One region of the Paenibacillus sp. Y301 genome, then DNA from elsewhere that is predicted to be linked to it. Evidence: a T-box and tRNA genes for the amino acid it is inferred to sense, from the RefSeq annotation. Region 1 holds a T-box; the other holds one or more tRNA genes.

Region 1 (4,217 bases):
TACGACGACTAACACATGAGAAGAAGGTTCAGTGGAATGGAGCTAGGCTACGGCTGGCTCTATTTCCTTCTCAGTCTTTTGGCATAAATCCAGTCTGGCAGGAACTTGAAGTTCTTTATGAAGATGACTTCTGTTTAGTTGTGCACAAACCGGCAGGAATGACTGTGCATCCCGATGGGCGTAAGGGTGAGGTTACACTCGATCATATTGTTGCAGCTCATTATGAGGGTATGGGTGAAGAGGTCGCGGTTAGACATATTCACAGACTTGATCAGAACACATCAGGTCCGGTTCTATATGCAAAGAACGAATGGGCTCAACTAAAGTTAGATGAGGACATGCGTTCCAAACAAATTGAACGAAAGTACATTGCTTTTGTTGAAGGGCATGTTAGCCCGGATATTTCCGTGATTGATCTACCAATCGGAAAAGATCGACATCACGCTCAGCGTCGACGTGTTTCTCCTACAGGGCAATCAGCGATCACTCGTCTACAAGTGAAAGAACATTATCAGAATGCGAGCCTTGTTCACCTCGAACTGGACACAGGACGTACGCACCAAATACGTGTTCATTTAAGTCATCTGGGTCATCCCTTGTTAGGTGATTCGTTGTATGGAGGAAATAGTAGCGTTATGAACAGACAGGCACTACATGGAGAAAAGTTGTGTTTCACGCATCCGTTTACTAGAGAATACATAGAAATTGAAGATCCGTGGCCGGCAGATTTGAGTGAATTACAGCATGTTCTAAGAACGTAAGTCAAAGGATAATGGTAAAAGAGTCATGCTCTTCTTTTTAAAGCATATAGATAAAATGAGTTAAGAAAAAATGGGCTCATGCCGTGAGACGACTCATGGTTATAATATGCCGAAAGGAGGACGTTACCTGTGTTTGACCAGTCCTACGGTTTGCGCTTTGATATTTATGAACGTATTCAATTGTCAGAAGAAGTGGCTGGAATTGCGGAACTTGAAGAAGTTGAGATGTTACCGCATATTCAGGTAATAAGTCAGGAAGATCAAGCTACACTCCGAGGTCATTTGATCCTAACCGGATTGTACAGAGGGGAAGGCGAGGAGAGCGGAACTGAGCGACTTGAACATTATATTCCAGTTGAAATCACCGTTCCTCTTAACCGGGTAACTTCTTTGGATGAGATTGCTGTAGAAATCGAGAATTTCGACGTGGATCTTTTATCTAAGAGAAGTCTTAACGTTACTGGGGTATTGTCTTTACGAGGAATTGAAACGCTTCCTAGTGATACGCCATCCTGGAATGTGGAAGATTTCACGGTCGTTCATACACCCGAATGGCAAACAGATCAAAGTGAAGCTTCTCGGCCAACTAGTGAGGATGTCACTTATGTAAATGTAGATTCCTCAGAAGAGCATTTGTTAGAGAGAAATGTACCTGAGGTGTTATTCGCTCAAGATGAACGTGTTCATGAAGTCATTGAAGCTCAAGAATCAGTGCAACATACGGAGGATGAACTTGCTCGTCATAAGGATCACTCTAATGTATGGAATATTGGCTTCAAGGATGAGAATGAAAATTCTACAGTGAACGAAGTATCCGCAGAGACCTTCCTCGAAGAGGTAAATGAGCCTTCTCCAGTATATTCATTGGAAAATGAATTGTTTGAGGAGGACTTAAATCCGGCTGCAGCATCACCTGAATTCACACAAAGTGAAGAGAATGAGGAGAAAGCAGAGTTAAGAATAGGTTTTGGTAGTAAAAAGGAGCCGTCTGCTAATTCACAAGATAACGTGGGCTTATCGTCAATATTGACCTCCAGTCGATCGCGAACGCTCAGAGATCAAGAACAACAAGCGCAAGAGGAACAACTTATTGCTCGGGAAGAAGAACAGAATCAATCGACTAGCGAAGATGTTCAATGGAAGAGCCTATTCCTTGGAGGTGCATCTGAGAAGACGCCATTTAGTAAAGTTCGTCTATGCATCGTACAAAGAGAAGAGACGCTAGATCTCATTGCAGATCGCTACCAATTGAGTCCTAGAGAACTACTGTTATATAACCGTCTATCAGAGCAGACGATAGAAGAAGGTCAGATCCTGTATATTCCATAACATGTGAAATGGCTCTTTTTTAAGTCCAACCCCGTACATTTTTCTTGTGTACGGGGTTTCTTGTTATTCTATTCCGTATATTTCCTTAGAAACGGGTGAATGGGAAGTTGACTATGAGCGTTTTGAACGTTATTATTACAGTAGAATATTTAACAATAAACTGTGAACGGGAAGAGTAGTTGGGTTGCCCTTCAGAGAGCGGAATTGTAACGCTGGAAGATTCCGCAGGATGCAGCCAAACGAAGGTCGCCCTGGAGTTGCCTATTTGAATACTTGAGGTTATCCTCAATAGCATAGAATATGGCCGGTTGCAGCCGTTATCTGTATGAGTGTCATGATTTGTATTGTTATAAGCCTGAACATAATGGCTTATTATTTTACTTACCATGAAACAAAGGTGGTACCGCGAAAGATAACCTTTCGTCCTTTGAGGGCGAGAGGTTTTTTTGTGTTCTTAGATATTCTGAAGATGTAATGGAGGGTGTTAATTATGACGGATAATGAGACTAAGATCACTACTGAAATGCCAACAACGTATGATCCGAAATCTGCTGAGCAGAGATGGTACAAGTATTGGATCGACGGTGGCTTTTTCAAAGCAGGCCAACGACCAGAAGCAGAACCCTATACAATTGTAATTCCGCCACCCAATGTGACAGGAATGCTTCATATAGGTCATGCTATGGATTTCACGATGCAAGATATACTCATTCGAACCAAACGGATGCAAGGTTATGACGCTTTATGGCTTCCTGGAACGGATCATGCGGGTATAGCTACACAGACCAAAGTTGAACAGAAACTGCGTTCCCAGGGATTATCCCGTTACGATCTTGGAAGAGAAAAGTTTCTTGATCAGGTGTGGGAGTGGAAAGATCAGTATGCGAATACAATCCATGAACAATGGGCTAAGATGGGCTTATCTCTGGATTACTCAAGGGAACGGTTCACATTGGATGAAGGGCTATCCAAAGCTGTTCGTGAAGTCTTTGTAAGTTTGTATAAGAAGGGTCTTATTTACCGTGGTAAATATATTATTAACTGGGACCCCGTTGCACGTACAGCTCTTTCTGATATTGAAGTAGAGTATAAAGAGGTACAAGGACATCTCTATCATCTGAAATATCCTTTGAAAGACGGAAGTGGTCATATTACTGTTGCGACTACTCGTCCTGAGACAATGTTAGGAGATACAGCTATTGCTGTTCATCCTAAAGATGATCGTTATAAAGATATGATTGGCAAAATGGTTGTACTACCCATCGTGGGTCGTGAAATACCGATTATCGCCGATGATTATGTTGAACAGGAATTCGGAAGTGGTGCTGTGAAGATCACTCCTGCCCATGATCCTAATGACTTTGAAGTAGGACAGCGTCATCAGTTGGAACAGATTAGTGTTATGGACGATACGGGCACTATGAATGATCTAGCAGGCCCATATGAAGGTCTAGATCGCAGTGACTGCCGTAAGCAGATTGTTAAGGATTTGCAAGAGCAAGGTGTTCTTATTCAGATCGAAGATCATGTTCATCAAGTTGGACATAGTGAACGTACGGGAGCTGTAGTTGAGCCGTACCTTTCTACGCAATGGTTTGTTAAGATGAAGCCATTGGCTGAAAAAGCCATTGAGGTACAGAAATCAGGTAAGGGTGTTAACTTTGTACCGGACCGTTTCGAGAAAATCTATCTGAATTGGATCGAGAATGTACGTGACTGGTGTATTTCAAGACAACTCTGGTGGGGTCATCGTATTCCGGCATGGTATTGTGAGTCTTGTGGTGAGCTTCATGTTGCACATGATGATGTTACTTCATGTACGAAATGTGGAAGTACCGAACTTAGACAGGATGAAGATGTACTTGATACTTGGTTCAGCTCAGCGTTGTGGCCTTTCTCAACATTAGGTTGGCCTGATAATACAGAAGATTTGAAACGTTACTATTCAACGAATGTACTCGTTACGGGATATGACATCATTTACTTCTGGGTAGCTCGCATGATCTTCACTGCGCTTGAATTTACGGATCAGATTCCATTCCAAGATGTATTAATGCACGGTCTTGTTAGAGATTCCGATGGACTGAAGATGTCGAAGTCGCTGGGTAACGGGGTAGATCCTCTAGA
Region 2 (4,217 bases), on a different contig from region 1:
AAGAGGAACTTTACCAACGGATCCTGTTATTTATTCAGCAACATCAACCTTTAGTCTGAGCGTATTAGCTCCTCAGGTCATTACTTTTTCAGCTAATGATTTTAACCCGCCAATTACGCCGCAATTGACTTATACTGCATTTATATCTTCTAATTTGCTTGGTACAATTCGTGTGGGTCCAGAAAGTTTCGATGGTATTCTAATCTCTGATTAAAAAACCAAGATAGTCTTAACTTAACAGATTGTGAGTTTTACTCAAACAAAAGAATCCATCAGTTTATTTCTGATGGATTCTTTTGTTGTTATCCGATAAATTGGGTCGTGAGAAAATTTTTTTAATGAGTTTCTGGATTGCGGCGTCTTAGACCTACGAGGCCTACAAGACCAAGTAATCCAAGCCATCCCCAATCGGTTCCATTGTCATCGTTTGTAGCAGTAGCTCTGTAACTGTTAGTATTCATACCGTTCGTGTTCATGTCGTTCGTGTTCATATGGTTCGTGTTCATGTTGTCTGTATTCCTGTAGTTTGTGTTCATGTCGTTAGTATTCATGTTGTTGTTTGCTGCAGATGCAGGAAACACAAGAACCAAAGCAATACTCAATGTAGCTAAAAAAGACGCAAGGATTTTTTTCATTGAATGTTCCTCCTTCCGAAATTTATGACTTATTTGGTGAGGTGCATGTGCCAATATTATCTTTCCCATAACAAGTGTTACTATTCTCATAATTCTTTAACTGGTTGGGCTGAATGGAATTTCAATAACGAAAGAGGTGATGCATTTTTGTGGTGCTTTTCTTTTTATATAAGTTAATAAAAGAAGAGACAAGACAGTACAGTACATACATTTACAAGGGATAGCCCGATGATCACAACGGTTAAATATTATCAGGACGACCAAGATCAACTGAAGTCATAAAATAAGCCACGACTAAAGAACAAGCGCCAATTAACAGCAAAACAATAACCAAAATAGTAACCAATGTTTTACCATTCATCAATTTCACCTCGGAAAGATTATACCAAATACACAACCATAAAGGCAGATTGGGTTAGTCAATACCCGATGACACTTAGGTAAGAATAAATAGATGAGATCATGGAAGATGAGCTGCAGTTTTTTGCTTTTTCTTTTGCCCATATTGATTCTCTCGTAGGTCTAAAGTTCTGCGTCGAAAAGGGTGATTTACCCCTATATGGCGAATCATAGGAATATACTTGGTCTTCAATGGAGGTTGTCCAATTGGCTGGGAGGAAAAGTGAAACAAAACAGGAAGAATTTACACAAGAGATCAGGGCACTTGCATTGATAGGTTCGCTTGCGGGGACTTATATTTTAACTAAATCAGTTCAGGCTTCAGTCATTGTGTGCGTTCTTGTTATGGCTATTATCACCGCTATTCTTATCTTACGAAAAAAGAAGCATGAGGAACGCCTGAAAAAGTCAGGGATTGCTGAAATAGATAAGATGGAAGGGATCCAATTCGAGAACTATCTAGGACATTTGTTACGAGCTCAAGGATATAAAATCGAGGTAAGTAAGGCAACTGGAGATTACGGGGCAGATCTTCTCATACAGAAGGATGGCAAGAGGATTGTTGTCCAAGCCAAGAGATATAGTAAAAACGTAGGGATCAAGGCTGTGCAAGAAGCGCAGGCTTCGATTGCTCATTATAAAGCTACGAAGCTTGGGTTGTATCGAAAGGTGATTATACGGCCGCAGCTTATGAATTAGCGAAATCAAACCGAGTTAACCTGATTAATCGTGAGGCTTTGATTGAGATGATATTAGCTATGAATTCATTACTTGGACTTATGATGGAATATATTCTTTTTATGATAACAATATCCAAAAAGAAAAAATTGATGGATTTAAGCAAAGTTTCAATTCAGAAAGAGCATTTTCAGTAATTGATGATAAAGAAAATTTAATAGGAAATTGTGAGTTTTATGATGTGAACGATGAAGGGGAAGAAATATTAGCAGTTGGAGTTCAAATGAAACCTTCAATGACAGGACAGGGTTACGGATCGAAATTTTTTAGAGAAATCATCGAACAAGGAAGGGTATTACTGAATTACAATCATATAATTTTATAAGTATGACTAAAGACTGGAAATAAAACTTAGCAGAGGAAATAGGGAACTTGCCCGCGCCGCGTAGTGGGTCTATATGTTCAGCAGCAAGGAAAGGTACTTTTTTCTCTTTACTGCTATTTAAATTATATTTAATTTCATACATATAAAGGGGCCTACTAGCGTGTAGGCCCCTTTTACTTCTATTAATGAATTCAATTAGAATGACAGAAATAGAAAAACCCCTGCTACGCAAGGGTTCTCAGTAATGATCTGTAATGGATTCGAACCATTGACCCCTACCCTGTCAAGATAGTGCTCTCCCGCTGAGCTAACAGATCGAAATAGTATGTAAATACAAGGATAATCATACCAGCAGGTGAGATGGGTGTCAATTCATTTTATAGATAGAATCGTTTGTTGTGGGGATGGGGTTGTGAGAATGTTAGGTTTAAAAAAAATTCAAAGAGCCCACAATAAGATTATATCAATCTATAAGGAAGTGGCACAATGCGGAATAAGATATATGGTCTAATAGTTGGAGGGTGTCTGTTTGTGTTACTTGCAGGTTGTTCTATAGAACGGGACGAATCCACGTTTCAATTAAAAAGGTTGGACACCTCTACTGCGCCTGTCATGCAGGATATATATTCTAAGGATGTTGGCGAGCAGGTATATTCGACGACAGAGATCTCTCCACCCTAAAGAACGATACGACGAAGAAATGAGAAATGAAGATTTGAAATATCCCCTTGGATCAGTCTAAGGGGATTTCGTGTTTTTATATTATTAATGTTGTGACTATTCGTCTTCATCCCACTTACGGGAGTAACCCATTTTGGTAACAAAATAGAATGAGTAAATAAGGACGATCGACATAATGATAACGATTGCAATCGTAATTCCCATAAGAGATTTAGCTCCTTTTATAAGGGTATAGTAAATGTAGACATTATCCAAACTATACATCAAAAATTTTTTTTTGTATAATGATTCGATTAGAAGTTGAATAGATTGTGGACCGAAGGAGTGGGAAATGAAATGGCTGCAGAGATCATTCATGTTAACACGGAGGAACAGCTGCAGTATGGACTGGAAATTCGGAAAAAGGTATTTGTAGAGGAGCAACATGTCCCTCTAAGTCTTGAAATGGATGAATATGATACGATTAGTCCCAAGGTACATCATTTATTAATTTACGATAATGGGGAATATGTGGCTACGGGTAGAATTATTTATTACAATGAGAACACGGCCAAAATGCAACGTATTGCTGTCACGAAGGAGTATCGTACGAAGGGTTTCGGTAAAGTACTGTTGATGGCAATGGACAAGTTCGCGAAGGAACTTGGATTGCAATATGCGATACTTGATGCACAGTGTCAGGCAGAATCCTTTTATGCGAAGCAGGGATATGAAGTGATCTCGAAGGAACCTTTTGATGATGCGGGAATATTACATGTTCGTATGAAAAAGGAATTATAATCTAAACTCCAACTTGAACTATCTTGAAATGGATGCATTAAATTAGCATGTGCTGGGTAACCTACTCGAATGCCCTAAACTTCATTGGCAAATTAACTAAAGGAGCGATTGATATGGGAACCCCAGGACGTGAACAATTCGTTGCAGTACAGAAGAACGGTGATGGTGATCTAACAGCATTTCAGACATCATCTGGTCGAGTATTGGCCTATGAACAAGCACTTCAGGAAGTACAGGCAGGTGCGATTGCCGGTGTGAATGCTTTTAAAGGTAGAGATGGAGAAACCTATATTCGTGGAGACGCGGATGGAGATCCATCCAACAACTTGGATCAACTCCCTACATTTGAATGATGTAGACACCATCAGCAAGCCAGCTGTTCCCCCTACATGGGCGGTACAGCTGGCTTTTTATTATAAATGATAGATAAGATTCTGCTCTAAGAAGGTCATGTCACCGATCTCACTCAGATAGTCATCTTTCTCGTCCCCGTAATGCATCAGATAAGTATTCTTCTGAACTTCTAAGGGAAGAGTAAGGAGTTCTTCCAGAGTGGCATGAACTTCTCCAGGACCGCTTAATTGGCATTCATGAAAAATAGTTCGACACCCGCGCTCTTGAACAAGTTGGAGAAGTAATGTGGGATCAAACGTCATGTC

Evidence for each region. The T-box of region 1 lies ahead of AC1D69_RS06175 (valine--tRNA ligase). A T-box ahead of a tRNA ligase gene usually reads a tRNA of that ligase, here a tRNA-Val.
Region 2: it has a tRNA-Val gene. The T-box ahead of AC1D69_RS06175 (valine--tRNA ligase) is inferred to sense a tRNA for this amino acid. The anticodon was not compared.

Annotation. Positions count from the first base shown of each region.
Region 1 is NZ_JCAIUL010000002.1:571,010-575,226, forward strand. It holds gene AC1D69_RS06165 (RluA family pseudouridine synthase) at 1-761, shown strand, start outside; gene AC1D69_RS06170 (LysM peptidoglycan-binding domain-containing protein) at 891-2,090, shown strand; T-box leader at 2,244-2,521, shown strand; gene AC1D69_RS06175 (valine--tRNA ligase) at 2,581-4,217, shown strand, end outside.
Region 2 is NZ_JCAIUL010000001.1:218,497-222,713, forward strand. It holds gene AC1D69_RS01035 (hypothetical protein) at 1-214, shown strand, start outside; gene AC1D69_RS01040 (WGxxGxxG family protein) at 336-635, opposite strand; partial or broken gene AC1D69_RS01045 (restriction endonuclease) at 1,467-1,909, shown strand; gene AC1D69_RS01050 (GNAT family N-acetyltransferase) at 1,846-2,097, shown strand; tRNA gene AC1D69_RS01055 (tRNA-Val) at 2,343-2,414, opposite strand; gene AC1D69_RS01060 (hypothetical protein) at 2,584-2,778, shown strand; gene AC1D69_RS01065 (GNAT family N-acetyltransferase) at 3,115-3,558, shown strand; gene AC1D69_RS01070 (DUF3892 domain-containing protein) at 3,672-3,911, shown strand; gene AC1D69_RS01075 (MBL fold metallo-hydrolase) at 3,972-4,217, opposite strand, start outside.